4 regions of the Diaphorobacter nitroreducens genome follow, and region 1 is predicted to be linked to each of the others. Evidence: predicted binding sites of a transcription regulator. Region 1 holds the regulator's gene; each other region holds the start of a gene.

Region 1 (7,375 bases):
TTGGCCTGCAGCGTATGGGCGCCCTGGTTCAGGCCATATCCCAGCGCGAGCGCGTTCTGTGAGCGGTCACGCTGGAGGTCGCCCACGAACTCGGTGGCGGGGTTGTGCAGTTCGTCCTCGCGGCGCTCCAGCGCGGCTGTGAACAGATGCGCGCCCAGGCGCCACTCGTTTTGCAGCAGGTAATTGTGCAGCGTGGTCTCGGTCATGTAGAAGTTGGGCCGGGTGCTGTATTCACTCTGCCCCTGCGTGACCTGCAAGCGCGTGCTGTACACGTCGCTCCACTTGGCCAGCCATGCCAGGCTGGCCGTGCGCAATTGGTGGTGATTGCGGTCGTCGGCCGTTTTGCTGCCGTCGTACTGCGAGTTGAGGTTGCTGGCCAGCAGCGTGCCCTCCAGGCGATGGGTCGTGTCGAACTGCACGCCCAGTCGGGCATTGGCAGAGGTGCGGCGGTAGCCGTCTTCGTCCGGGTTGTAGGCGGAGCCTACGCGGGCACTGAAGCCATCGGCGCGCTCATGCGACAGCCCCAGCGCATAGTCCACCTGCTCGGTGCCGCCACTCACGCCGGCCTGCACCGTCCGCGTGCCCTGGTTGCCCAGGCCCACGCCCACGTAGGGCGCCGGCGCACCCTCGCCCTTTTTGGTGAAGAGCTGGATCACGCCTCCCATGGCATCCGAGCCGTACACAGCAGCCGCTGGCCCGCGCACGACCTCGATGCGGTCGATCTGCGACAACGGGATTTGCTCCCACACCACGCCGCCGGTGGATTGCGAGTCCAGGCGCACGCCGTCCAGGTACACGGCGGTAAAGCGCGACTCCGCGCCGCGCAGGTAGACGCTGCCATTGCTGCCCTGGCCGCCATTGCGCGTGATCTGCACGCCTGGCAGGCGCGAGATCACGTCAATGACGCCTACCGCGCCGCTGGCCTCGATGGTTTCACGGTCGATGACGGACACATCGGACACGATGTCGGCCAGCGGCCGGGCCACGCGGGTTGCCGTGATGACGGTTTCACGCAGTTGGGGTTCTGTGGCTGCCTGGGCCAGCAGGGTCTGGGACACGGCGGGGAAAGCGGCGGCCAGCGCCAGCGGCAGCACGGCGACGCGCGCGTGCACGGAAAGCGCACTCAAGCGCACATTGAACGGACGGGTGTTTGTCATGTGGGGCAAACAGAGAGATCGCCACGGCCGACCTCCCCGTCGGCACCTGGGCATAACGGCCCAGGTTTCACAAAAGGAAACGCGGAGCCACCTCGTTGGCCGGTATCCGGGCTGGCGGAACGCTCTGCATCGCCTTCCCAAACGCTTGTTCAAGGCGCTCAGTGGCTTGTCAATGAAGAGGGAGCCGAGGTACGGCTCATCCGCTGACCGTTGCGGGGGCAGCGCAGGCACAGGACACACTCCATGGCGGAGAGTCCCTCCCTGCTTCCCGTTGAACTGCGGCATGTGAACCACGCCGCGAGCACCAACTGCGCAATTTTACGATGGTTCGCACGCCGATCCCTACAATCGGCAGCGTATGGCCTCCCCCTCTTCCATCGACCAGATCGCCGAGCGCGTTGAGCGGCTGCTGCTGCGCCATGCCGAGTTGCAGCGCACCAATGCCCTGTTGGCGCAGCAGGTCGCGGCGCTCACCCAGGAGCGCGATTCCCTCCAATCCCGCCTGCAGGCTGCCCGTGCGCGCGTGAACGCATTGCTGGACCGCCTGCCTGCCGAGCCCGAACTCCCCGGCACTGCCGAGACGAAAGACGCGCCATGAAGCAGATCGAGGTACAGATCCTCCAGCAAAGCTATCTCCTGGCCTGCCCGGACGGCCAGGAGTCGCGCCTGCTGGAGGCGGTCGAGCGCGTGGATACCGCCATGACGCGCATCCGTGACGCGGGCAAAGTACGCGCGCGTGAGCGCATCGCCGTGCTGGCGGCCCTCAACCTGGCTTTCGAGATCGCCGACCGCGAAGCCGCCGATTTGGCAGCCGCCTCAGCCCCTGCGCGCATCGTCCCCACCCCGGTCGCGCTGCACGTGCACGACAGCGATGAGCGCGTGCAGCAGTTGCTCCTGCGCCTGGACGAGGCGCTGGGCGAGGATGGGCGCCTCCTATAACCATTACGGTAAAAGCCTGGCCCCTGGCTGCACACGGACGGCCCACTACAATGAACATGTCTGCGGTGCTGCCGGGCTTTATATTTCCTTGAACCAATGCTCATTGAGCACGGGCTTGGTACATCGCCCGGTGAGCGTGATCATCTCGCGTCAGATGAACCCAACGCCTGGCTGCCCTCGCCCACCTGAACCCCCGGTTCAGGATGCCGGTCCGGTGGCATTCGCAGACACCTTTTCTCCGGTAATCGCTTGCGCCCTCGCTCCGGGTGAGTGCCAGCGACCTCAATACCTGCTCAGAAAATCCGGCGCTCCGCGGCCAGCGCGCGCAACCCACCCATCTGCAAGGCACAGAGCAGACCTTGGTAGTCGTCGCACCGATGGCAAATATCCTGGCGTGGTTCGGGCGTTTCCCAGTCCTTCGGCAATCACGCCGACACGCAGCGCGCCCTCATACGCACGATGGCGCATCCAGTAAGGCAGCGATGTGTAGCTGGATTTCTCCACGTCGATGAGAACAGACTCGTCACTTCCGCTGGTATAGATCTGACAGCGATACGTCACGCCTGAGCGCCTCGGTTTGCGCCATTCGCTTGCCACGGCATGCTTCGCGGAGTCGCTGTGGTTCCAAAAAACGCTGTTTTCAGGGCACGCACCACGGCGCCGGCTGCCCATGGACAACCTCCATCCACAGCGCCCATGCACCCAGGGAAAAAAGCACGCCACCTGCCAGCCGAGACCCCCACGCCCCACCCTTCACGCCGATCCAAGCGCGAATGCGGCCAAAAGTCCACGGCCCCAGCACCAGCCATACACCGCTTCCTACGCCAAACAGGACCATGCACAAGGCTCCGCGGAGCACGCTTCCGCTGAGAGCGGCAGTCAACAGTGCGGTGTACAGAAGGCCGCATGGCAGGAGCGCCCAGGCCACACCCGCGGTCAGGAGCCCGCCAGGCCGAGAGACCAAGGGCTTGACCTTCGCCCAGGCAGCACGCCCCGCCCGCTCAACCCACAAGGGCTGCTGCGCTTGCACCATCATCATCCCGCCCCACGCGAGGATGAGCACATGCATCAGCGTCCAAAGGGGGCGCAATGCCGAGGTGCTTTGCCCCAGCCATGCGAGTTGCTCCATGGCCAGCGCAACCACCGCCCCTGCAGCGCCGTAACCGATCAGGCGCCCCACGTGAAACTGCGCTACCCGTTGGAGGATTCCGCGGCGGGACGCCCATTGAATGGTGTGGGTGGCGTCCGGCGTGCCACCCAGCCCCGTAAGCGCCGCGCAGGGAACAGAACACATCGCCAAACAGTGAGCCCCTCCCATCAGCCCCATCAGGAAGGCCGTCGTGGCCAGCGCCCACAGCATGGGTCAAATAATCCGGGAAAAGCGAGCGCGGTTACGGTCAGCCTGCAGATACTTGTCGAACACCATGGCCACGCCGCGCACGAAATACCATCCCATGGGCGTGACTTCAACGCCCTCATCACTGATTTTCACCAAGCCCTGAGCCGCCATTTCTTGCAGTTGCTGTAATTCCGCATCGAAATAACTGCGGAAATCAATCAGCCAGGACTGTTCCAACGGCTCAAACAGCAATTCACCTTGGCACATCAACGCCATGATGACTGCGCGGCGCACCAAGTCGTCCTTGGTCAACGCCAGCCCGCGCACCACAGGCAAATGCCCCTGGTTAATGCAGTCGTAATACTCGTCCAGCGTTTTCACATTTTGGCTGTAAGTAGCGCCCACGCGCCCGATGGCAGAAACGCCCAGACCAATCAGGTCGCAATCGGGCTGCGTGCTATAGCCTTGGAAATTGCGGTGCAGCCTGCCTTGCCGCTTGGCCACCGCCAGCGCATCGTCAGGCAGCGCAAAATGGTCCATGCCCACGTAGACGTAGCCGGCTTCCTGGAACACATCAAGTGACCGGGCCAGCATGGACACCTTGGCCGAAGCCATGGGCAACTCGGCCGTGATGATGCGTCGCTGCGACTTGAAGCGTTCTGGCAAGTGAGCGTACGCATACAGCGCGATCCGGTCTGGCCGCAGCTCGGCTACCTGCTCCAAGGTGCGATCAAACGACTCCGGTGTCTGTCGCGGCAGCCCGTAGATCAAATCCACGTTCACCGATTCAAACCCGAGCTTCCGAGCCGCATCGACCAACGCGAACACCTTTTCGGCAGGCTGAATGCGGTGCACGGCCTTTTGTACTTCAGGGTCGAAATCCTGCACGCCAAAGCTCAGGCGATTGAAACCCAGCTCCGCCAACAATCCCAGCCGCGCTTCATCCACGGTCCGGGGGTCCACTTCTATGGAGTACTCCCCCCCCGGAACGAGGACGAAACTGCGCCTCAGCATGCCCATCAGTTCGCGCAAACCGTCATCCGTCAGAAAAGTAGGCGTGCCTCCGCCGAAATGCAGCTGGCTCACATGCTGACCCACACCGCAGTGCGCCGTATGCAGGTCGATCTCACGGCTGAGGTAACGCAAGTAGACCTCTGCCCGCTCTGGATGCCGGGTAATGATCTTGTTACACGCGCAGTAATAGCACAGCGATTCACAAAACGGGATGTGGACATAAAGCGACAAAGGCATCGCCTTGGCTACCGAACCCACGCGACGCTGCTGCAGCGCAAGGATGTATTCCCGCTCGCCAAAAGCCTCGACAAAACGATCAGCAGTCGGATAAGAGGTGTAGCGCGGCCCTGGGACGTCAAAGCGACGCAGGAGCTCTGTTGTAACAACGGTCATGACGGGATTCCTTGCACTTTCATATCACTGTGCCGTAGAGTCCCCCATGAGTCCTTGACGTTGATCAAGCGCCCATAAGGTCCTTGTGGCGACAATTTGACTTCGGCTCAAAGTCGTCCAACGGCCTACGGCATTCCATGTCTCCCAGCCGTTCAGAGGTAAGCTCAAGCCATGAACAGGGTTCCCATGCATACGAATCTCCAGACCATCAAAGTTGCCTGCTCAAACTGCAATCTGCGTGAGCTGTGCATGCCCGTGGGTCTGGACGACCAGCAACTCAAGCGCATCGATGACATTGTTGCTGTACGACGCAAGATCAAGCGTGGCGGCACGCTTTTCCGGAACGGTGAACCCTTCACATCCCTTTTTGCCATCCGCACCGGATTCTTCAAGACCTGTGTCGCCACCGAAGACGGTCGCGATCAAGTGACGGGTTTTCAAATGGCGGGCGAGATCATCGGCCTGGATGGCATCGTGAGCGACCGCCACACTTGCGATGCGGTGGCGCTTGAAGACGCCGAAGTATGCGTCATGCCCTTCGACCGTATTGAAGAGTTGTCGCGCGAAGTAACGGCACTACAGCACCATGTGCACAAGATCATGAGCCGCGAGATTGTTCGTGAGCATGGGGTCATGCTGTTGCTGGGGAGTATGCGTGCCGAGGAACGCCTTGCCGCATTCCTGTTGAATCTCGTACAACGCTTGCATGCTCGGGGTTTCTCACAATCCGAATTGGTGCTGCGCATGACACGCGAAGAGATCGGCAGCTACCTGGGATTGAAACTGGAAACCGTCAGCCGCACGTTTTCCAAGTTCGTGGAAGAAGGTATTGTGGAAGTAAAACAGCGCCATGTGCGCATCGTCGATACCGATGCGCTGAAGCGCATTGTCAACAGCCAGCAAGCCTGCCATTAAGCCTCGGTTTTTTGTTCATTCATAACTGATCGGCGGAAAGATCAGGAAACGTATTTGGCGCAATCAGCCGGCCGCGCCCCTTTGGGCACGGGGCAGCGATTCAACTCAAAGGGCGAGAGTGACAACAGCGTCGTCAATGCGCTGGAAGCCATGAGTACGAACCAGAACGTGAAGAAGGCGATGGTATACACACCTTCGCGCGAGAGATGCAGGGGTTGATCAAACCACTGCAGCGCTTCTGGATCCACGAAGGCGAACACTACCATTTCCATGACGCCCGCCATCAAAAAGGCCGGCCACGCGATCCACATCAATCGTTGCATCCACATTCGCCCATCTCCTAGCAAGTGTAGTTGACAGCCTAGCATCTGTTCTCCGGCATGCAAAGAGGACTCGCCCTGCCGGTCAGCGCGGTTGATCCTCCAGCGGAGTAGCTGCATGGTTGCGCCCCTTCATGGCAGGCGTCATGTCGCCCCCAGACTCCTTCAGGGTCTCGTTGATGTTCAAGCCCCGTTGGTAATAGTCTTCCGCGATGACGGGGTCGGGTTTGCTCACGGCCAGCCAGAGGGTCACGAAGCCCGCAATGATGACAATCACCGGCCCCGCGATGACAAGCCAGACATGGCCAAACGTCCACCAAGGCTTTCCGTCGTCGTCCAGTTTCATGGGGGAATTACTCAACATTTATATTAACTCCTCGCTCATTTATGAGCACAGCTTGTTCATTTGTATTCCACGACCGCCTTCAGCGGGGTACGAGGAATACGGATTTCTCTGCCACTTGGGCTTTATCACCCTGCGCTTGAATATCGAAATACACCGTATGCGATCCAGGAGATGCTGAGCCATACGGAATTTGAAGACGGACAACCACCCATCGGGATTCCGCCGGTCCAATGTCAATTGCGGTCTCGGACGCCACTTCCAGCCCTTCCATACCGTGGGCGCTGATGGTGTAGCGCTGCGCCCCCTCCGTGGCGTTCATGATCTGCAGCCGGTAGATATTTTCCAGCTTGCCTCCCGCCACGATGCGCGAGAGCGCAGCGCGGTCGCGCACGATGTCCACCTTCAACGGGGTGCGTACCACCAAGCTGGCCAGCATGCCGATGCACAACACCACCAGCACCGCTGAATAGAACAACACACGGGGTCGCAGCACGCGTTTGAGCATTTGCGATTGGGTCCAGTGGTTCTTGACGCCGTTCTGCGTTGAGAAGCGAATAAGCCCGCGCGGATACTTCATCTTGTCCATCACGGTATTGCAAGCGTCCACGCAGAGACCGCAACCAATGCATTCATATTGCAGTCCGTTGCGAATATCGATACCCGTTGGGCAGACCTGGACACACAGCGTGCAATCGATGCAGTCACCCAGTCCCGCAGCTTTGTGGTCTACCGTCTTGTTACGGGGCCCGCGAGGCTCGCCGCGCTCAGGATCGTAAGAGACGACCAGCGTGTCCCTGTCGAACATTGCGCTTTGGAAACGCGCATAAGGGCACATGTATTTGCATACCTGCTCGCGCAGGAATCCTGCGTTACCGTACGTGGCCAACCCATAGAAGATCACCCAGAATATCTGCCACCCTCCTTGCAGGGCCAGCAACTCTCCCCCCAGCTC
Region 2 (7,375 bases), 370 kb from region 1:
CAGGGCCAGGTGCAGCTGGATGCGCTGGGCCTGTCCTCGCGCCTGTCCACGCTGCGGCCCATGGGCAGCTACCGGCTGCAGGTGCAGGGCGGCGGCGCGCCCACGCTGCAGCTGTCCACCCTGGAGGGCGCGCTGCTGCTGTCGGGCAGCGGCCAGTGGGTGGGCAAACGCCTGCGCTTCACGGGCGAGGCCAGCGCCGCGCCCGGGCGGGAGGCGGCCCTGGCGAATCTTCTGAATATCATCGGGCGGCGCAGTGGCGCGCGCTCCATCATCACCGTGGGTTGACCCTATGACCAACTTGCCCCGCCATTCCCTGCGGTTCACTCTTCATTTGATAGCTGCTAGCGCTTTATTGACGGGCGTTAGCAGCCAAATTCATGCACAAACCTCCGGACAGCGCGCCGGCAGTGTGCGGCCCAGCGAGCCGGTGACGCTGAACTTTGCCAACGCCGACATCGAGGCCGTGGCGCGCACCATGGCCACCATCACCGGCAAGAACGTGGTGGTGGACCCGCGCGTGAAGGGCCAGATCACGCTGGTGACCGAGAACGCGGTGCAGCCCAACGCGGCCTTCCAGCAGTTCCTGGCCGCGCTGCGGCTGCAGGGCTTCACGGTGGTCGAGTCGGCGGGCCTGTACAAGGTCGTGCCCGAGGCCGATGCCAAGCTGCAGACCGGCAACGTGAGCGTGTCCCAAGGCGGCGCGGGCGGCACGCCCGCGGGCGGGCAGGTCGTCACGCAGATCTTCAAGCTCAACTTCGAGAACGCGGCCAACCTGGTGCCGGTGCTGCGCCCGCTGATCAGCCCCAACAACACCATCAACGTGAACCCCGGCAACAACTCGCTGGTGATCACCGACTACGCCGACAACCTGCAGCGCCTGGCGCGCATCGTGGCGGCCATGGACGTCTCCAACGCCAGCGACGTGGAGGTGATCCCGCTGCAGCACGCCATCGCCACCGACCTGGCGCCGCTGGTGTCGCGCCTGATCGAGGGCGGCAGCGCCACTGCCACAGGCACTGCGCAGGGCGTGGCCCAGGGGCAGACCGACAATTCGTTCAAGACCACGCTGCTGGCCGAGCCGCGCAGCAATGCGCTGATCGTGCGCGCGGCCAACCCGGCGCGCGTGGCGCTGGTGCGCTCACTGGTGGCCAAGCTGGACCAACCAGCCGCGCCGGGCAGCTCCGCTGCCAGCGGCAACATCCACGTGGTGTACCTGAAGAACGCCGACGCCGTGAAGCTGGCCACCACCCTGCGCGCAGCGCTGGGCAGCGCGGGGGGCAGCGGCACCAGCAGCGGCGGCGGCACGGGAACCGGCAACCTGTCGGGCGGCCTCACGCGGACCGGCGCATCGGGCCTGGGCCAGACCAGTGGCCTGGGCAACAGCACCAATGCCAGCGGCAATGCCGGCGGCCTGGGCAGTTCGGGCCTGGGAACGGGCCAGGGCAGCAGCGGTAGCAGCGATGCCAACCAGCCGTCCACCGGCGGCATCATCCAGGCCGACCCGACGACCAACTCGCTCATCATCAGCGCGCCGGAGCCGCTGTACCGCCAGATCCGCGCCGTGATCGACAAGCTGGACGGCCGCCGCGCGCAGGTACTCATCGAGAGCCTGATCGTGGAGGTGAGCGCCAACAAGGTGGCCGAGTTCGGCATCCAGTGGCAGGGCGTGCTGGGCAATTACGGCAGCACGCTGGGCGTGCTGGGCAACAACTCCAGCGTGGCCGGACGCAACATCCTGGATCTGGCGCTGGCGGCGGCCACCGGCAACGTGACCTCCATCGCCAATGCCAAGCCGGCCGCCGGCATGAACCTGGCCATCGCGCCGCGCATCAACGGCAAGTACTACCTGGGGGCGCTGGCCAACTTCCTGGAAAACACGGGCGACGCCAACGTGCTGTCCACCCCGAACCTGCTCACGCTGGACAACGAGGAGGCGCAGATCATCATCGGCAACAACGTGCCGTTCGTGACCGGTTCCTACGCCAACACCGGCGGCAGCGGCGGCGCGGTCAACCCCTTCACCACTGTGGAGCGCAAGGACGTGGGCCTGATGCTGCGCGTGCGCCCACAGATCAACGAGAACGGCACCGTCAAGCTCACGATGTACCAGGAGGTCTCCAAGGTCGCGGAGAGCACGCTGTCCAATGCCAACGGCCCCTCCACGAGCAAGCGCTCCATCGAGTCCACGGTACTGGTGGACGACGGCAGCGTGATCGTGATCGGCGGCCTGCTGGAAGACAGCTATGCGCTGGGCCAGGACAAGGTGCCCGTGATGGGCGACCTGCCCGTGGTGGGCGGGCTGTTCCGCAACGAAAAGCGCACGCGCCAGAAGACCAACCTGATGGTCTTCCTGCGCCCCATGGTGATCCGCGACAGCGCCACCAGCGACGCACTGATGGTGGACCGCTACGAGGCCATTCGCGCGCTGCAGCAAAGCACGCAGCCCGCGCCCAGCACGATGATGAGCGGTGTGTCCGAGGCGCCGGTGCTGCCGCCCCTGCCCACCCCCGCCTCGTCCGCCGCGCCCGTGCAGCCCGCGGCCGCACCTGCGCCGCTGGCGCCGCTCGCACCCCAGCCGCCCGCGCGCACCGCCACGCCGCCCAGCATGGGCCAGTCGCCCTACAGCCCACAGTAAGGGGCCCGCCGCATGCGCCACCCCCTGCCCTACGCATTTGCGCGCAGCAGCCAGCTGCTGCTGGAAGACGACGGCCAGCAGCTCGTGCTGTGGCACGGCCCGCAGCCGGACGCCGGCGCGCTGTCCGAAGTGCTGCGCAAGCATGCCGTACACCAGTTCATGCCGCTGGACGCACCCACGCTGGCACAGCGCATCAGCGCGGCGTATTCGCAAAGCGAATCCAGCGCGGCCACGGTGGTGAGCGAGGTGGAAGAAGGCGCCGACCTCTCGCGCATGATGCAGGAGCTGCCCGCGGTGGAAGACCTGCTGGAGTCCGCGGGCGACGCGCCCATCATCCGCATGCTCAACGCCCTGCTCACGCAGGCCGTGCGCGACGGCGCGAGCGACATTCACATCGAGCCCTACGAGCGCCACTCCAGCGTGCGCTTTCGCGTGGACGGCACGCTGCGCGAGGTGGTGCAGCCCAACCGCGCACTGCACGCCGCGCTGATCAGCCGCCTGAAGATCATGGCGGACCTGGACATCTCCGAAAAGCGCCTGCCGCAGGACGGGCGCATCAGTCTGCGCCTGGGCACCCGCGCCGTCGACGTGCGCGTATCCACGCTGCCCAACGCCCATGGCGAGCGCGCAGTGCTGCGCCTCTTGGACAAGAGCGAGAGCAAGCTGAATCTGGAGGCCGTGGGCATGCAGGGCGAGGTGCTGGCGCGGCTCGCGCACCTGATCCAGCAGCCGCACGGCATCATCCTCGTGACCGGCCCCACGGGCTCGGGCAAGACCACCACGCTGTACGCGGCGCTGGCGCGGCTGGACGCCGCGCGCAGCAACATCATGACGGTGGAAGACCCCATCGAGTACGAGCTGCCCGGTGTGGGCCAGACGCAGGTCAATGCCAAGATCGACCTGACGTTTGCCAAGGCCCTGCGCGCCATCCTGCGCCAGGACCCCGATGTGATCATGATCGGCGAGATCCGCGACTTCGAGACCGCGCAGATCGCCATCCAGGCCTCGCTCACCGGCCACCTGGTGCTGGCCACGCTGCACACCAACGACGCGGCCAGCGCCATCACGCGCCTGACCGACATGGGGGTGGAGCCGTTCCTGCTGTCCTCGTCGCTGCTGGGGGTGCTGGCGCAGCGCCTGGTGCGCAAATATTGCGGCGAGTGCCACGGCGCAGGCTGCGACCACTGCGGCCATACCGGCTACGCGGGGCGCACCGGCGTGTTCGAGCTGCTGGTAGTGGACGACGCCATCCGCGCGCAGATCCACAACCAGGCCCCGGAGGCCGAGGTGCGTACCCAGGCCCTGGCCGGCGGCATGACGCTGATGCGCGACGATGGCGAGCGGCTGATCCACGCCGGCATCACCAGCCGCGAAGAAGTGCTGCGTGTGACGCGCGACTGAGCGGACAGGCCGCAGCGGCGCCTTTCAAAAACAGGAGCGCGGCGCGCTTGTCAAGACTGGGTTTTCAATACAAATTGCATTGAAAGCCAATACAGACAAGCGCTAGTAGCTCCTATATCAATAGCGCATTTCAGCGTTCACCTGCGGCCATCGGCTGGGGGGGACGCTTCCCGTGGTCCAGCCCGCGCTGCAGCTCCTTGAGCAGCAGCACCACCTGGCGCGACGCATGCTGGCAGCTCTTGAACGCCTGCTCGGCCCGCAATTGATCGCCCTGCGCCAGATGCGTCAGCAGCACGGCCGCCTGGTGGTGAAAGTACTGGTGGCGGCGCATCAGCATGTCGAAAGCAGGAAAGTGCCCCAGCGCCACGCGCCCGCTGCCGTGCAGCCAGCGGCCCAGTTCGGAACAGGTGTCGTCCACCACCGTTTCGGGGCGCAGCTGTTCGTCGCGCGCGCCCGCCAGCGCTTGGGCCAGCCAGGGCAGCCAGCGCTCGTGCATGACGATGGCAGCCTCGATGTCGAACGCCGCCAGGAGCCGCGAAGCCTCTTCGTCGTACAGCACCAGCGCGCTGGCCTCGCTCGCAGGCAGCGAAGTCCAGTCCTCAGGCGCGGCCAGGCCGTCGGCACGCGGCTGAAACAAACGGCTGAAGAACCCCATAGACACCCCCCGCACGCCCCGTGCATCACTTCCTGGCAGCGTCGCACAGGACGCTAAAAGTGACAATATGTTTCGTGTGTTGATTTAAAACAAATTCAGTATATCAATAGCAAAACGCTATGCACCATGCGGGGACCACTGCACCACCATACCCGCGGCGCAGCACGGATTTCACCCGCTGCCCACAATCGGTGCCATGACCGCACATTCCCTGCCTTTACTTTCCATGCTTGATCTCGTGGCCGTGCGCGAGGGCGGCACCGTGGCCCAGGCACTGCAAGTCGCCGTCCAGACGGCACAGCATGTGGAGGCGCTGGGCTTCAAGCGCTACTGGCTGGCCGAGCACCACAACATGCCGGGCATCGCCAGCTCCGCCACGGCCGTGCTGGTCGGCCACGTGGCCGGGGCCACGCGGTCCATCCGCGTGGGCTCGGGCGGCATCATGCTGCCCAACCATGCGCCGCTGGTGGTGGCCGAGGCCTTCGGCACGCTGGCCGAGCTCTACCCCGGCCGCATCGACCTGGGGCTGGGCCGCGCACCCGGCACCGACGGCGCCACCATGCGTGCCCTGCGCCGCGACCGCGTGGAGACCGAGGCCGACTTCCCCCGCGACGTGGCCGAGCTGCAGCAGCTCTTGGCGCCCGCGCAGCCGGGCCAGCGCATCACCGCCGTGCCGGGCGCCGGCACGCAGGTGCCCCTCTGGCTGCTGGGCTCCAGCCTGTTCTCGGCGCAACTGGCGGCGCAGATGGGCCTGCCCTATGCCTTCGCCTCGCACTTCGCGCCGCGCATGCTGCACGCGGCCATCGACATCTACCGCCGGCTGTTCCGCCCCTCGCCAGCCTGCGCCAAGCCCTACGTGGTGATCGGCGTGCCCGTGATCGCCGCACCCACCGATGACGAGGCGCAGTACCTGGCCAGCAGCACCTACCAGCGCGTGCTGGGCATCCTCACCGGCCAGCGCGGACTGCTGCAGCCGCCCGTAGAGGGTTATCTGCAGAGCCTCGCGCCGCAGGAGCGCGCCGCCGTGGCCGACTTCCTCGCGGTCGGCGTGGTTGGTGGCCCGCAGACCGTGCGCGAGGGCCTGCAGGCGCTGCTGGCCGCCACGCAGGCCGACGAATTCATGCTGGTGAGCGACGTCTACGACCCGGCGCTGCGCCTGCGCTCGCTGGAGATCACCGCCCAGGCGCACGCGGCACTGTCACCCGCAGCGGCTACCATGGCGGGCTGAACGGGTCGACTGCGGCCCGCCCAGTTTGCCCCTGCTCGCCCACCGCCGCTGACTTTCCCGCATGCCCGCCTATTCCTTCGAAGCCCTGGACGCCCAAGGCCATGTGCGCCGCGGCACCCTGGAGGCCGACAGCCCCAAGGCCGCCCGCAGCCTGCTGCGCGCCCAGGCCCTGGTGCCCCTGGATGTGGAGGCGCTGGCCGCTGGCGTCGCCCCCGGAACACCCCCCACGCTGGCGCAGCGGCTGTTCACGCGGCCGGTGTTCAACGCCACGGGGCTGGGCGTGTGGACGCGGCAGCTCGCCGGGCTGGTGGGCTCGGGCCTGCCGCTGGAGCGTGCGCTGACCGCGCTCGCCGAAGAGGCGGACGACGAGCGCCAGCGCCACCTGCTGGCCACGCTGCGCGCCGAGGTCAACGCCGGCTCCACCTTCGCACGTGCGCTGGCGCAGCACCCGCGCGAGTTCTCCGACATCTACTGCGCCGTGATCGGCGCGGGCGAGTCCAGCGGCGGCCTGGCCGAAGTGCTGGACAGCCTGGCAGACGATCTGGAGCAGCGCCAGGCCTTGCGCGCCAAGCTCATCGGCGCTGCGCTGTACCCGGCCATCGTCACCGTGATCGCGATCGTCATCGTGCTGTTCCTGGTGGGCTACGTGGTACCGCAGGTGGCCAGCGTGTTCGCAGGCACCAAGCGCGCCCTGCCCTTCCTCACGGTGGCCATGCTGGCCTTGAGCAACGTGGTGCGCAACTACGGCTGGGCGTTGCTGGGCGGGCTGGTCCTGCTGGCGTTCGGCGCCCGCGCCGCGCTGGCCCAGCCGCGGCTGCGCGAGAAGTTCGACGCCGCCTGGTTGCGCCTGCCGCTCGTCGGCAAGCTGGCGCGCGGCTACAACGCGGCGCGTTTCGCCGGCACATTGGCCATGCTGGCAGGCGCGGGCGTGCCCATTCTCAAGGCGCTGCAGGCCGCGGCCGAGACGCTGAACAACCGCGCCCTGCGCGCGGACGCACTCGACGCGCTGGTGCTGGTGCGTGAGGGCGCGCCGCTGGCCTCGGCACTGGCGCAGAAAAAACGGTTCCCCGGCCTGGTGGCCATGTTCGCGCGGCTGGGCGAACAGACGGGCCAGTTGCCCACCATGCTGCAGCGCGCCGCCACGCAATTGGGCACCGAGGTGCAGCGCCGCGCCATGCAACTGGCCACGGTGCTGGAGCCGCTGCTCATCGTGGCTATGGGCGGCATCGTGATGCTGATCGTGCTGGCGGTGCTCATGCCAATCATCCAGCTCAACCAGTTCGTCAAATGAGTGCCACCCTGCAGGACAAGCTCGTCGTCGCGATCTCCTCGCGCGCGCTGTTCGACTTCGAGGAAGAGAACCGCCTGTTCGAGGCCGGCGACGAGCAAGCCTACATGCGCCGCCAGCTGGAGCTGGTGCATGAGCCCGCGCGCCCCGGCATTGCCTTCCCTCTGG
Region 3 (7,375 bases), 1.5 Mb from region 1:
CGGGTGGAGCTGTTCGACGATGCGATCGCGGCGCTGGAATTCCTCTCGGCGCGCCACCCGGTGGTGGCGCTGTCCAATGGCAATGCGGACCTGCAGGTGATCGGCATCGGACGGTACTTTCGCGCCAGCATCAGCGCCCGCGAGTTCGGTATTGCCAAGCCCGACCCCCGCATCTTCCATGAGGCGGCGCGGGTGCTGGACCTGCCGCCCGCAGCCGTGCTGCACATAGGCGACGATGCCACGCTGGATGCGCATGGCGCGCTGGGCGCCGGCATGCAGGCGGCCTGGCTCAATCGGGGCGATGCGGCGTGGCCGCACGCGGTGGCGCCCCCTGCCACCGTGCGCGACCTGGCCGCGCTGTGCCGTCTGCTGGGGTAGGCGTGGTCCGTGTCAGCGATGGGCGCGGCGTGCGCGCCAGCGCCGCAGAGCTGCCTTTTCCAGTTCGGCCAGCGTGAAGACGGCCAGCCCGGCCAGCAGGACGCGCGACCATTCCTGCACAGACAGGTCCGTGGAGCCGAACACGGCCTGCATCCAGGGCAGGTGCACGAAGCCCAGTTGCAGCAGCGCACAGAAGGCGATGGTCAGCGGCACCTTGGGATTGCCCAGCAGTCCCTCGCGCGACAGCACGCTGCGCTCGATGTGCCGGCTGTTGAGCAGGTAGAACATCTCCATCACCACCACCGCGCTGACAGCCATGGTGCGCGCGGTTTCGATCGCAGCGCCGTTGGACAGCTCCCACAGGAACAGCCCGAGCGAAGCCGCCGCCATGCAAACCGCCACCATGAGCACACGCCACGCGAACAGGCCGGACAGCAGCTTTTCCTGCGGAGGCCGGGGAGGGCGGCGCATGACGTCGTTCTCCGCGGGCTCGAATGCCAGCGCCACGCCCAGCGTGCTGGACGTGACCAGGTTGATCCACAGCACCTGCGCCGCGGTGAGCGGCAGCAGCAGGCCGAATGCGATGGCGGCAAACACGATCAGCGCCTCGCCCCCGTTGGTGGGCAGCATGAACAGGATGAATTTGCGCACGTTGTCGTAGATGCCCCGGCCCTCGCGCACCGCATGGCCCAGCGTGGCGAAGTTGTCGTCGGTCAGCACCATGGCGGCCGCGTCCTTGGCGGCCTCGGTACCGTTCCTGCCCATCGCGACTCCCACGTCGGCGCGCTTGAGTGCGGGCGCGTCGTTCACGCCGTCGCCTGTCATGGCCACGACTTCACCGCGGGACTGCAGGGCTTGCACCAGGCGCAGCTTGTGTTCGGGACTGGCACGGGCGAACACGTCCACGCTGGCCACCACGTCGCGCAAGGCGGCGTCGTCCAGCAGCTCGATCTCGGCGCCCGTGAGGGCGGGGCGGCCCAGGCCGATGCCCAGCTGCGCGCCAATCGCACGTGCGGTTTCGCCGTGGTCGCCGGTGATCATCTTCACGCGTACGCCCGCGGCCTGGCATTCGGCCACCGCGGCCACGGCCTCGGGGCGCGGCGGGTCCATGCTGCCCAGCAGCCCGAGCAGCGTGAAGCCGCCCTCCATGTCGGCGAACTGCAGCGCGTGCTGCTGCGCCGGCACGCGCTTGATGGCGATCGCCAGCACGCGCAGCGCCCGCGCCGCGCAGTCGTTGGCCGCGCGGCGCCAGTAGTCGTGCTGCAGCGGGGCATCGGTGCCCGCGCCATCGGCGGGCCACTGGCGCTGTGCGTTGCACATGTCCAGCACACGCTCGGGCGCTCCTTTCACCAGGATCACCGCATGCCCCGCGTGGTCGTGGTGCAGTGTGGCCATGAAGCGGTGCTCGGACTCGAACGGTATGGCGTCGATGCGTGGCTGGCGGGCATGCAGCGCCGTTGCGTCCAGCCCCGCCTTGAGCGCCAGGGTGACGAGCGCGCCCTCCGTCGGGTCGCCCGTCAGGCTCCAGCCCTGGGGACCGTCGTGCAGCGTGGCGTCGTTGCACAGCAGCGCCACCTGGGCCACGGACTGCAGGGCAGGGTGTTCTTGCGCAGTGATGGGCACGCCCCCGATGAGGAAGCCCCCCTGCGGCGCATAGCCGCTGCCGGTCACCTCTATGACATGGTCGGCGGTCACCACGCGCTGCACGGTCATCTCGTTGCAAGTGAGGGTGCCGGTCTTGTCGGAGCAAATCACCGTGACGGCTCCCAGCGTTTCCACTGCCGGCAGGTGGCGGATGATGGCGTTGTGCTGCGCCATGCGCCGCACGCCCATGGCCAGGGTGATGGTCATGATGGCGGGCAGCCCCTCGGGGATGGCCGAGGCCGCCAGCGCCACGGCCATCATGAACATGTCCGCGGGTGCCTGAGCGCGCCAGAGCACCCCGATGGCGAACGTGGCGAGCACGAACAGCCCGATGGCCAGCGCCAGCCAGCGGCTGAACTGCGCGATCTGCCGCAGCAGCGGCGTGGTGCTCGCCTGCACCTGGGCCAACAGCGTGCTGATGCGCCCCAGTTCACTGTTCGTGCCCGTGGCCACCACGGTGCCCAAAGCGGTGCCCGCGGCCACCAGCGTGCCGGAGTAGAGCATGCTGCGGCGGTCGCCCAAAGCGGCGTCGGTTGCCACGGTGGCTTCATGCTTGTCGCAGGGCACGGACTCGCCCGTCAGCACGGCCTCGTCGGCGCGCAGGCTGCGGGCCGTGAGGATGCGCAGGTCCGCAGGCACCTTGTCGCCGGACGCGAGGATGACGATGTCGCCCGGCACGAGCTGGTCGGCGGCCACCAGTTGGCGCTCTCCCCCGCGCAGCACCGTGGCCTGGTGCGAGAGCATGTGGCGTATCGCGTCCAGCGCCGACTCGGCCTTGCCCTCCTGCAAGAAACCGATGATGGCGTTGACGATCACGGCCCCCAATAGCACCCCGGTGTCGATCCAGTGCGCCAGTGCCGCGGTGACCGTCGCGGCAGCGAGCATCACGTAGATCAGCACGTTGTGGAATTGCTGCAGCAGGCGCAGCCAGGCCGGTCGGCGCGGCGGCGCGGGCAGGCGGTTGGGGCCGAAGCGTGCCAGGCGCCGCGCCACCTCGGCATGCGCCAGGCCGTGGCGGTCGTCGGTTTGCAGCCGTTGCAGCGCTTCGCCAGCGGACAGCGCATGCCACGGGGTGTCGCGGGCATCGGTGGATGGGGGCAGGTGCATGCAGGGCGGGCGCCGGACGACGCGACTGGTCGAGTGAACCCAGTCTAGGTCCGCAGGCGTGGACCGTGCCAATGCCCCAGTGCCAGGCCGGGGAAAGTGGCCGCTATTGGCCTTCGTTTGCTATATAAACAATAGCTGACTGCGCTTGCTGGTTGGGCGTTTAATGCTATTTTTGATATGCATCACGTGGCCGTAAATGGTCGCCGCGGGCAAGCAGGGGCCAGTGTTTCGCATGTGGCAGGGGAAGTCATATCCCTCTGCCGAGGCGGCGGCGCCCGTCATCCATTGGGCAGGGGAGCGCTGCAGGGGATGCCCTGCACCGCCGGCCCTGCCGTGCAACGATCTTAGGCGGAGATGCGTCTTGCCAGGAAGTCGCGGATGGCGAACAGCGTTGCGTCCGGTGCTTCGGTCATCTGGTGGTGGCCCACCGGCAGATGGACGATCTGCACGTCCTTGTCCGCGGATCGCGCGGCCTGGATCAACCCCTGCGCGGCCTTGGGCGCGGTCATCTGGTCTTGTGTGCCCAAGGCAAACAGCACGGGGCACTGCACCGCTGCGATGGCCTGCTCGCCATGGGAGTAGCTGTCGCAGGCGACGAAGCCGCGGTGGAACACATTGACCTGCGGGTTGCTGCGCAGCACCTTGCGGCCCAGCGCCATGCCCGCGCCGTACACCCAGAAGCCCGCGCCTGAGGGGGGCGCGAGGGTGCTGCGCGAGAACACGTTGACCATGCGCAGCGCCTGCTCGGGGTCGGTCTGCGATGCCTCGATGAGCGCGGGCGACACCTTCATCGGGTAGGCCGTACCGACCAGCACCAGATGGCTCACGCGCCCGCCCAGGCGTGCGGCGGCCTCCAGCGCGATCAACGAGCCCCAGCTATGGCCCACCAGCGCGGCGCGCTGGATGGACAGTGCGTCGAGCAGGGCGCCCACGAAGTCGGCCGCCTGCTCCACGCTCGCAGGGGCATCGCCCGCGCTTTTGCTGTGGCCGGGCAGGTCGACGGCCAGCACGTTCCAGCCATGGTTTGCCATGTAGCGGCTTTGCAGCGCCCAGACGCTGTGGTCGTTGAGCACGCCGTGGATGAACACCACGGTGGGCTTAGCGGCATCGAAGGGCTTGCCGCCGGTGTAGCAGTAGGTCTGTGCGCCGTTGACTTGCACGTACATCACGCACCTGCCTTTCCCGCTTGCTTCTCCGCAGCCTTGAGTGCCCGCTTGAGGTCGTCGATCAGGTCGTCGGCATCTTCCAGTCCGATCGACAGGCGGATCGTGCCCTGGCTGATGCCGCCCGCGGCGAGCGCTTCGTCGCTCATGCGGAAGTGCGTGGTGGAGGCGGGGTGGATCACCAGGCTGCGGCAGTCACCCACATTGGCCAGGTGGCTGAAGAGCTTGAGCGTCTCGATGAACGTCTTGCCCTGCTCGCGGTTGCCCTTGAGGTCGAAGCTGAACACCGAGCCCGCGCCGCGCGGCAGCAGGCGCTGCGCGAGCTGGTGGCTGGGGTGGGACTCGAGCAGCGGGTGGCCCACGCGCTCGACGAACGGGTGGCTGGCCAGGAACTGCACCACCTTCTCGGTATTGCGCATGTGGCGTTCCATGCGCAGCGGCAGGGTCTCGATGCCCTGCAGGATCAGCCAGGCGGTGTGCGGGCTCATGCAGGCGCCGAAGTCGCGCAGGCCCTCGCGGCGAGCGCGCAGCAGGAAGGCGCCCACGGTGCTCTCCTCGGTGAACACCATGTTGTGAAAGCCGTCGTAGGGCTGGGTCAGCTCGGGGAAGCGGCCGGAGCCTTCCCAGTCAAAGCTGCCGCCATCGACCACGACGCCGCCGATCACCGTGCCATGGCCTGAGAGGAACTTGGTGGCCGAGTGGTACACCAGGTCCGCGCCATGCTCGAAGGGCTTGATGAGCCACGGCGAGGTGAGGGTGGAGTCCACCAGCAGGGGCACGCCGGCTTCATGCGCAATGTCCGCGACCGTGGGGATGTCCAGCACCTCCAGCCCGGGGTTGCCCACGGTTTCGCCAAAGAACAGCTTGGTGTTGGGGCGGATGGCGGCGCGCCAGCCGTCGATGTCGCCGGGCTTCACGAAGGTGGTGTCAATGCCGAAGCGGCGCAGCGTATAGTGCAGCAGGTTCTGGCTGCCGCCATACAGCGCCGTGCTGGCCACGATGTGGCTGCCCGCGCCCATCAATGTGGCAATCGCCAGGTGCAGCGCGGCCTGCCCGCTGGCCACGGCGATCGCGCCCACGCCGCCCTCCAGCGCCGCCACGCGCTGCTCCAGCACCGCGTTGGTGGGGTTGCTCAGGCGGCTGTACACATGGCCCGGGCGCTCCAGGTTGAACAGGGCCGCCGCATGGTCGCTCGACTCGAAGACGAACGAGGTGCTCAGGTGGATCGGCACGGCGCGCGCACCTGTGGCGGGGTCCGGCTGCGCGCCGGCGTGCAGGGCCAGCGTGTCGAAGCCGGGGTCGGAATATCCGGGCATTCATGTCTCCAAAGTGGTGAATTTGTGCGCCATTGTGGGCTATATTTATTCGCTATCGGGCTGCATGCAGCGCCTGCAGAACCCTTCGGAGACTCCCCATGAAAGTCAGCGACATCCTGCGCCTCAAAGGCAACACCCTCTACACCGTGCATCCCGACGAGCCGCTGGCCCGCGCTGTGGATGCCATGGCCGAGAAGGACATCGGCTCGCTGGTCGTGATGGAACATGGCGACCTGGTGGGCATGCTCACCTTCCGCGAGGTGATCCAGGCGCTGACGAAAAATGGTGGCGGCGTGGGCACCATGCTGGTGCGTACCGCCATGGACGACGCGCCGCTGACCTGCACGCTGGAGACCGACATGGACGAGGTGCGCCGCATGATGCTGGGCCGCCACGCGCGCTACATGCCGGTGATGGACAAGCGCATGCTGATGGGCGTGGTCAGCTTCTACGACGTGGCCAAGGCCGTGGTGGACAGCCAGAATTTCGAGAACAAGCTGCTCAAGGCCTACATCCGCGACTGGCCGCAGGAAGAATCGCGGCCGGCCAACTGATTTGGTGATCAAAATAGCTGCCAGCGCTTGTCAATCAAGCGCTGGCAGCTATTTTTTGGTAGTAACAGTGGCTCGGGGATAATCGCACTCCTATGAGCGGCAACACACTCGGTACCCTTTTTTGCGTCACCAACTTTGGTGAATCCCATGGCCCCGCCATCGGCTGCGTGATCGACGGCTGCCCGCCCGGCATGGAACTGTCCGAGGCCGACATTCAGGCCGACTTGGACCGCCGCCGCCCCGGCACCAGCCGCCATGTGACGCAGCGCAACGAGCCGGATGCGGTGGAAATCCTCTCGGGCGTGTATGAGGGCAAGACCACCGGCACGCCCATCGCGCTGCTGATCCGCAACACCGACCAGCGCAGCAAGGACTACGGCAACATCGCGCAGAGCTTCCGCCCGGGGCATGCCGACTATGCCTACTGGCACAAGTACGGCCTGCGCGACCCGCGCGGCGGCGGCCGCTCGTCTGCGCGCCTCACGGCACCCACCGTGGCTGCCGGCGCGGTGGCCAAGAAATGGCTGGCCGAGAAATACGGCACCCGCTTTCGTGCCTGCATGACCCAACTGGGCGAACTGCCCATCCCGTTCGAGAGTTGGGAGCATGTGCCGCACAACCCCTTCTTCGCACCGGTGGCCGACGTGCAGGCCTACGAGGACTACATGGACGCGCTGCGCAAGTCCGGCGACTCCTGCGGTGCGCGCATCCGCGTGCAGGCCACCAGCGTGCCCGTGGGGCTGGGCGAGCCGCTGTACGACAAGCTGGATGCCGACATCGCCTATGTGATGATGGGCCTGAACGCCGTGAAGGGTGTGGAGATTGGGGCCGGCTTTGCCAGCGTGGCCCAGCGCGGCACCACGCACGGCGATTCGCTCACGCCCACGGGCTTCGCCAGCAACAACGCGGGAGGCGTGCTGGGCGGCATCAGCACCGGGCAGGACATCGAGGTGTCGCTGGCCATCAAGCCCACCAGTTCCATCATCAGCCCGCGCGAGTCCATCGACATCCACGGCCAGAGTACCGAGGTGATCACGAAGGGGCGCCACGACCCCTGCGTGGGCATCCGCGCCGCGCCGATCGCCGAGGCGTTGCTCGCATTGGTCATCATGGACCATGCGCTGCGCCACCGTGCGCAATGCGGCGACGTGGTGCAGGCCGTGGCTCCGATTCCGGCAGTCCGCCTGGGGTGATGGTCAAAAACGGCTGCAGC
Region 4 (7,375 bases), 1.4 Mb from region 1:
CGCAGCAGTGCTACCACAGCGTGTGGCGCAAGCTGGCCCCGGCCGAGCGTGGCAGGCTGCTGATGCGGCTGTCGGCCAAGATCACCGAGCATGCCGAGGAGTTGGCCGCCATCGAGCAACGCGACTGCGGCAAGCCCACCCGGCAGGCACGGGCCGACGCACACGCCCTGGCGCGCTACTTCGAGTTCTACGCCGGCGCCTGCGACAAGCTGCACGGCGAGACCATTCCCTACCCCGACGGCTTCAGCGTGTTGACCTGGCGCGAGCCGCATGGCGTGACCGGCCACATCGTGCCCTGGAACTACCCCATGCAGATCTTCGGGCGCTGCGTGGGCGCCGCACTGGCGGCCGGCAACGTGTGCGTGGTCAAGCCGGCCGAGGACGCCTGCCTGTCCCTGCTGCGCGTGGCCCAGTTGGCGGTCGAGGTGGGCTTCCCTGCCGGCGCGCTGAACATCGTGACCGGCTACGGCCACGAGGTCGGCGACGCGCTGGCGCGCCACCCCGGCATCCAGCACATCAGCTTCACCGGCAGCCCCAAGGTGGGCACGCTGATCCAGCAGGCCGCCGCCGAGCGCCACTGCCCGGTCACGCTGGAGCTGGGCGGCAAGAGCCCGCAGATCGTCTTTGCCGACGCCGACCTGGACGCCGCCGTGCCCGTGCTCGTGAACGCCATCGTGCAGAACGCCGGGCAAACCTGCTCGGCCGGCTCGCGCGTGCTGATCGATTCCCTGATCTACGAACCGCTGCTGGAGCGCCTGTCAAAGGCCTTCGAGGCGCTGCGCGTGGGCCCCGCCGCCATGGACCTGGACCTGGGGCCGCTGATCCGCCAGAGCCAGCAGCAGCGCGTGTGGGATTACCTGTCCGATGCGCAGGTGGCTGGCATTCCCCTGGCCGCGCAGGGCACCGTGGTGGACGAAGCGCCCGACACGGGCTTCTACCAGGCACCCACCCTGCTGCGCGACGTACCGGCGCAGCACCGCCTGGCGCAGGAAGAAATCTTCGGCCCCGTGCTGGCCGCCATGCCCTTCGACGACGAAGACCACGCCGTGGAGCTCGCCAACGGCACGCCCTTTGGGCTGGTGGCGGGCGTGTGGACGCGCGATGGCGCGCGCCAATTCCGCATGGCGCGGCGCATTGCCAGCGGCCAGGTGTTCATCAACAACTACGGCGCAGCCGGCGGCGTCGAATTGCCGTTTGGCGGCGTGAAGTCCAGCGGACACGGACGCGAGAAGGGTTTCGAGGCGCTCTACGGCTTCACCACCCTCAAGACCGTGGCCATCCGCCACGGCTGATCCCTGCGAGCCGCGTGCCCTGCGGTGCCCCGCCAGTGCTCGCTTGGCCGCTGATACGTTTCCCATCTCGACCCCATGCCTCTGTCATCCCCTGCCCCCCGCACTGCCCGCCATGTCCGACGCGTCACCTACCAGGGTTACGAGCGCGAGGACGGGCTCTGGGACATCGAGGGCGAGCTGCACGACAGCAAGCCGCAGGACCTGCCGTCGCTGCGCTACCCGGACGGCGTGCGCCGCGCGGGCGAACCCATCCACCACCTGTGGCTGCGCGTCACCGTGGACCGCGACCTGGTGGTGCGCGCCATCGAATCCGCCATGGATGCCCACCCTCTGGCGGGCTGCACACAAGCGCAGCGCGCCCTGCAGGCGATGGTGGGCTGCAGCATGGCGCGCGGCTGGCGCCAGTCCATCCAGACCCACCTGGGCGGCGTGGCCGGTTGCACCCATCTGCGGGAACTGCTGTTCAACCTGGCCACGGCCACGTTCCAGACGATTCACGCCGCATTCCAGAATGAAGGCGACGAGCCGCCGCGCCACCTGGGCCAGTGCACGGGTTGGGACTTCAGCGGTCAGGGAGTGAAGGAGCACTACCCGCAGTTCTACGGCCGCGCGCCGCGCACGCCGAAGGCAGCCTGATCGGCAATCGCTCCCGATTCAATAGCTGCCCGCGCTTTCTGCACGGGCGCTAGAGGCACTTTTTGCCCATAGGCCTGATTTAGATCGACCGCATGTGCTGGCGCGCGGCTCAGGTTCACCATCCGGCCACTCGCGGAGGATGAATAGCGCTTGAACGGCTCGGCCCGACGGACGGCCTGCGCCAACCCCTGGTTAGCCAGCCCTGGTTAGTAGAGCGAGTGGAGAGTGGCGTGGCACATCCGCCGGGGACTCGCGGCTGGGCGGTCGAGCCAAAGCCGTGTCCCGCGCGCCACAGCTGCTGCCCAGCGGGGCAACCAGCCCAGCCACGTCGGCCTTCCCTCCCCCGGAAAAGCGGTGCAGCCGGGCTGCCGCGCCGATGAGACACGCAGTTGCTCTTGTGGCCGCAGGGGTCAGCCCAGCACGTCCTGCAGGGCCACCTCGTACAGCGAAGTCAAGCTGTCCGTAACCTCCAGCAGGCGCTCGCTGGTGGTGGCCACGTTTTCCAGGCCGCGCGGGTCTGGCTGGCGCTTGAGGGCGGCCTCGAAAAACACCCACTGCGCCTGGCCCAGTTCCAGTGCCGAGCGGATGGCAGGGGTGGAGATGGGTGCCTTGTTCAACTGCGCGAGGGCACGCTGGAACTCATCGGCGTCGCCCGTCATCTGCTCGCGCACCGTGCGGCTGTCAAGGCCGGCGGCCAACAGCTCATAGTTCTTGGCCAGGCGCTGCGACAGCATGCGCTGGCGCCCGGCGGTGTTGACCAGGCGTGCCGTGGGCGCCTGGGCCAGCCGCTCGAGGGCCTCGGTGGTGGTGTTGGCAGCAGCCAGCATCTGGTCAGCCTGGGCCGACACGGCCTGAAAGCCCTCCTTCGTCGGCGCCTGGGCCGTGAGCGCGTCCAGGCGGTCCGCGTTGCGGCGCACGTCCGCCAGCAGCCGCGCCACCTCGGGCGGCCAGCTCTGGCGGTCCATGTCCTCAAAGCCGGAATGCACCTGCCGGCGGGTGTGTTCCAGCGCATCGCGGGCGCGCGCGGCGCCCACGTTCAGGTACAGCTGGCCGTAGACCTTGGCGGTGCGCTGGGACAGCGCCCGAAAGCGCGCCGTGCGGTTGATGGCCGTGGCCAGGGCCATGCGCGCCTGGGCCGACAGCGGCAGGGCCGGCACCAGCAACACGGTGGCCAGCGCGCGCACAGCGGTGCGGCGGCCGCGCCGGCAGGTGGCGACGGAGGAAGGGGTGGGGACTGGGCGTTGGTTCTGCATGCGCCGTATTCTCAAATCGCCCTCCCGCGCCCCCTATGACACTGGTCAAAGGCACTTCATGTCGCCACCGTGACAGCAGATTGATCAACATCAATTTAGCGGGCAGCCGCCATACCCCTACGACGCCGATGGGGCACAATTTCGCCATGGCTGAACGTGTCATTCCCCTCGTGGATCAGCGCAGCAAGGTGCTGCAGCCCCCTGCGCTCCTGGCCGCGGCACCCGCTACCGGACTGCTGCAGGACACGCTCTCCCGTCCCTTGCGCGACCTGCGCATCAGCGTGACGGACCGCTGCAACTTCCGCTGCGGCTACTGCATGCCCAAGGAAGTGTTCGACAAGCACTACCGCTACCTGCCGCACAGCGACCTGCTGAGCTTTGAAGAGATCACGCGGCTGGCGCGCCTGTTCATGGCGCATGGCGTGCGCAAGATCCGCCTCACCGGCGGTGAGCCGCTGCTGCGCAAGGACCTGGAGAACCTGGTTGCCCAGTTGGCGGAACTGCGCACGCTGGAGGGCCGCGTGCCCGACCTCACGCTGACCACCAATGGATCGCTGCTGGCGCGCAAGGCGCGCGCCCTCAAGGCCGCGGGCCTGCGGCGCGTCACCGTGAGCCTGGACAGCCTGCAGGACGACGTGTTCCGCCGCATGAACGACGTGGACTTTCCGGTGGCCGACGTACTCGCCGGTATCGAGGCCGCGCAGGCGGCGGGCCTGGAGCACATCAAGGTCAACATGGTGGTCAAGCGCGGCACCAACGACCACGAGATCCCGGCGATGGCGCGCCACTTCCGCGGCACCGGCATCACGCTGCGCTTCATCGAATACATGGACGTGGGCGCCACCAACGGCTGGCGCATGGATGAGGTGCTGCCCTCCGCCGAAGTCATCGCGCGGCTGCAGGCCGAGCTGCCGCTGGTGCCGCTGGCCGCGCAGTCCGCCGGCGAGACCGCTAAGCGCTGGGGCTACGCCGGCCCCGACGGTCGCCACGACCCGCGCTTGGGCGAAGTGGGCGTGATCAGCAGCGTCACGCAGGCCTTCTGCGGCGACTGCAACCGCGCGCGCCTGTCCATGGAGGGTCGGCTGTACCTGTGCCTGTTTGCCTCGCAAGGCTGGGACCTGCGCAGCCTGCTGCGCGGCAGCGCCGGCGACGCGCAGATCAGCGCCGCCATCGCCCACATCTGGCAGGGGCGCGGCGACCGCTATTCCGAGCTGCGCGCCAGCCTGCCATCCGAGACGGGCAGCGGCCAGCGGCGCATCGAGATGAGCTACATCGGCGGCTGAGCCGCCGCCGCGCCGCACGGACCGGCCCCGGCGCGGCGTTCACCACCCTTCTTCTTTCCCATGATCGACACCCACGACATCACAGGTCTCATCCTCGCCGGCGGCCGCGGCTCCCGCATGGGCGGGGTGGACAAAGGCCTGCAGAACTTCCGCGGCCTGCCCCTGGCACTGCACACGCTGATGCGGCTGCAGCCGCAGGTGGGCGACGTGATGATCAACGCCAACCGCAACCTGGCGGCCTATGAATCATTCGGAGTGCCGGTGTGGCCTGATGGCCTTGCCGACTACGCAGGCCCGCTGGCGGGCTTTCTCACAGGGCTGGAGCGTTGCGAGACCCCTTGGCTGCTCACCGTGCCCTGCGACACACCGCTGTTCCCGGCAGACCTTGCCGCACGCCTGGCCCAGGCCGCCATGCGCGAGGGCGCCGACATTGCCATGGCAGCGGCACCCGAGGCCGACGAGCGCGATGGCACCGTGCGCGTGCGCACCCAGCCGGTGTTTTGCCTGCTGCGCGTGACGCTGCTGGAGAGCCTGGTGCGCTTCACGCAGGGCGGCGGGCGCAAGATCGACCGCTGGACCGAACAGCACGCCTGCGCCGTGGTTCCGTTCGACCAGCCGGGCGACGACCCGCATGCTTTCTACAACGCCAACACCCTGGCCGAGCTGCACGCCCTGGAAGGCCTGGGCCTCCGCTGAGCTGCAACCCTCCTTGCCCGTACCGCATGAAAACCATTGACCAGATCGCCGCCGAGTTGCAGGGCTACGACCCGCAGGCGCTGCGCGCCGCCGATGTGAACACCTTCCTGGAGCGCCTGGTCGCGCCCGTCACCCGCACCGAAGAAGTCGGCATCTTCGACGCCCTGGGCCGCGTGCTGGCGCGGGACGTGGTCTCGCCCGTCAGCGTGCCGCCGCACGACAACTCGGCCATGGACGGCTACGCCTTCGACGGCGCCCAACTGCAGCCCGGCCAACCGCTGGTGCTGCGCCCGGTGGGCTCCACAGCCTTTGCCGGCGCCGCCTGGACCGCCACCGTGGCCGCAGGCGAGTGCGTGAAGATCATGACCGGCGCCATCATGCCGGCGGGGCTGGACACCGTGGTGCCGCAGGAGTTCACCACTGCCGAGCCCGACGGCCACATCCGCATCGCACCCGACGTGCTGCGCCGCGGCGACAACCGCCGCCTGCTGGGGGAAGACCTCATGCAAGGCCGCGTAGCGCTATCAAAAGGAGAGCTGCTAGCGCCTGCCGCGATTGGCCTGGTGGCCAGTTTGGGCCTAAAAACGGTGACGGTGTACCGCCGGGTGCGCGTGGCCTATTTCTCCACGGGCGACGAGATCCTCAGCCTGGGCGAGCCACCGCGCGAGGGCGCGGTGTACGACAGCAACCGCTACACGGTCTTTGGCCTGCTGACACGTCTGGGCGTCCAGGTGATCGACCTGGGTGTGGTGCGCGACGACCCCACACTGCTGGAAGCCGCCTTCCGCCATGCGGCCGCCGAGGCCGACGCCATCATTACCAGCGGCGGGGTGAGCGTGGGCGAGGCCGACCACACGCGCACCATGATGAAGCAGCTGGGCGACGTGGCGTTCTGGCGCATCGCCATGCGCCCGGGCCGGCCGATGGCGGTGGGCCGCCTTCGGCCCGAATTACAAGCCAAATCCGGCCCTAACGCTCGTCCATCAAGCGTTAACAGCTATCAAGATGGAAGCATTCAGAGTGCAGACGGCAGCAGCGTGCTGTTCGGCCTGCCGGGCAATCCTGTGGCGGTGATGGTCACCTTCCTGGCTTTCGTCCGCCCCGCACTGCTGCGCATGATGGGCTGCACGCGCAGCGCACCGCCGCTGCTGCGCGCCGTCAGCACCGAGGCCATGCGCAAGAAACCCGGCCGCACCGAATACCAGCGCGGCCTGGTCACCACGGCAGCGGACGGCACGTTGCAGGTGCGCACCACGGGCAACCAGGGCTCAGGGGTGCTCAGTTCCATGGTGCAAGCCAACGGCCTCATCGTGCTGCACCACGGCCAAGGCAACGTGGCACCTGGCGACATGGTCGATGTGATGATGTTTGACGGCGTGATCTGACACGCCCGCGCAGCGGCGGCCGGCTTGGCCGCGTGCGCCGCAGCCCTACCCTGCCCCCATCGCCATCCTTGCAGGAGCCGCCATGCCGTTTGCCGCCACCCACCTCGCTCAGCCGCCTTCGCGTGAAACGGTGGACCAGTGGCTGGGCCCCACCGTGCTGGAGTTCGGTACGCCCTGGTGCGGCCACTGCCAGCGCGCCCAGCCGCTCATCGAGCAGGCCCTCGAAGACCGGGACGATGTGCGCCACGTCAAGGTGGAGGACGGCCCCGGCCAGCGCCTGGGCCGCAGTTTTGGCGTGAAACTCTGGCCCACGCTCGTGTTCCTGCGCGACGGGCGCGAAACGGCGCGGCTGGTGCGCCCACAGACGGCTCAGAGCATCCATGAAGCGGTGCAGGGCATCACCGCCACCACTGGCTGATCACCCGCAAGGCACAGAACCCGGTCTCAGCGGCCCAGCGCCTGCTCCACACCCTTGTTGGCCAGCATGTCGGCGCGCTCGTTGCCGGGGTCGCCTGCATGGCCGCGCACCCAGTGCCATTCGATGCGATGGCCCGCTTGGTGCGCCAGCTCGTCCAGGCGCTGCCACAGCTCCACGTTCTTCACGGGCTGGCCGGCCGCCGTGCGCCAGCCCTTTTTCTTCCAGCCGTGGATCCACTCGGTGATGCCCTGGCGGACGTACTGGCTGTCCAGGTACAACGCCACCTGGCAGGGGCGCTTGAGCGCGCCCAGCGCCTGGATCACGGCCATCAGTTCCATGCGGTTGTTGGTCGTTCCCAATTCGCCACCGAACAGCTCTTTCTCCAGCGTGCCTGAACGTAGCACTGCCCCCC

Evidence for each region. Region 1 encodes FNR, which switches genes on or off when oxygen is low (the NO sensors DNR and NnrR bind a similar motif). Its sites were predicted from a motif close to TTGATNNNNATCAA; they were not measured.
Region 2: the regulator FNR is predicted to act here: its motif matches at 4,771-4,784, upstream of BA022_RS11770 (CZB domain-containing protein).
Region 3: the regulator FNR is predicted to act here: its motif matches at 3,302-3,315, upstream of BA022_RS03035 (cation-transporting P-type ATPase).
Region 4: the regulator FNR is predicted to act here: its motif matches at 3,262-3,275, upstream of BA022_RS03485 (type IV pili methyl-accepting chemotaxis transducer N-terminal domain-containing protein).

Annotation. Positions count from the first base shown of each region.
Region 1 covers NZ_CP016278.1:2,127,725-2,135,099, forward strand. The annotation lists gene BA022_RS09965 (TonB-dependent receptor domain-containing protein) at 1-1,157, opposite strand, end outside; cobalamin riboswitch at 1,238-1,481, opposite strand; gene BA022_RS09970 (hypothetical protein) at 1,516-1,755, shown strand; gene BA022_RS09975 (cell division protein ZapA) at 1,752-2,096, shown strand; RNA gene ssrS (6S RNA) at 2,151-2,330, shown strand; gene BA022_RS09980 (sulfite exporter TauE/SafE family protein) at 2,737-3,456, opposite strand; gene hemN (oxygen-independent coproporphyrinogen III oxidase) at 3,460-4,842, opposite strand; gene fnr (fumarate/nitrate reduction transcriptional regulator Fnr) at 5,014-5,757, shown strand; gene BA022_RS09995 (hypothetical protein) at 5,799-6,086, opposite strand; gene BA022_RS10000 (FixH family protein) at 6,163-6,441, opposite strand; gene ccoG (cytochrome c oxidase accessory protein CcoG) at 6,503-7,375, opposite strand, start outside.
Region 2 covers NZ_CP016278.1:2,499,833-2,507,207, forward strand. The annotation lists gene gspN (type II secretion system protein N) at 1-285, shown strand, start outside; gene gspD (type II secretion system secretin GspD) at 290-2,635, shown strand; gene BA022_RS11765 (GspE/PulE family protein) at 2,648-4,036, shown strand; gene BA022_RS11770 (CZB domain-containing protein) at 4,167-4,691, opposite strand; gene BA022_RS11775 (LLM class flavin-dependent oxidoreductase) at 4,888-5,919, shown strand; gene gspF (type II secretion system inner membrane protein GspF) at 5,981-7,210, shown strand; gene BA022_RS11785 (5'-nucleotidase) at 7,207-7,375, shown strand, end outside.
Region 3 covers NZ_CP016278.1:648,317-655,691, forward strand. The annotation lists gene BA022_RS03030 (HAD family hydrolase) at 1-378, shown strand, start outside; gene BA022_RS03035 (cation-transporting P-type ATPase) at 391-3,129, opposite strand; gene BA022_RS03040 (alpha/beta fold hydrolase) at 3,474-4,295, opposite strand; gene BA022_RS03045 (O-acetylhomoserine aminocarboxypropyltransferase) at 4,295-5,608, opposite strand; gene BA022_RS03050 (CBS domain-containing protein) at 5,707-6,162, shown strand; gene aroC (chorismate synthase) at 6,255-7,355, shown strand.
Region 4 covers NZ_CP016278.1:739,870-747,244, reverse strand. The annotation lists gene BA022_RS03495 (aldehyde dehydrogenase family protein) at 1-1,292, shown strand, start outside; gene BA022_RS03490 (DUF2889 domain-containing protein) at 1,368-1,928, shown strand; gene BA022_RS03485 (type IV pili methyl-accepting chemotaxis transducer N-terminal domain-containing protein) at 2,339-3,181, opposite strand; gene moaA (GTP 3',8-cyclase MoaA) at 3,328-4,464, shown strand; gene mobA (molybdenum cofactor guanylyltransferase MobA) at 4,525-5,160, shown strand; gene moeA (molybdopterin molybdotransferase MoeA) at 5,187-6,545, shown strand; gene BA022_RS03465 (thioredoxin family protein) at 6,628-6,963, shown strand; gene rnhA (ribonuclease HI) at 6,990-7,375, opposite strand, start outside.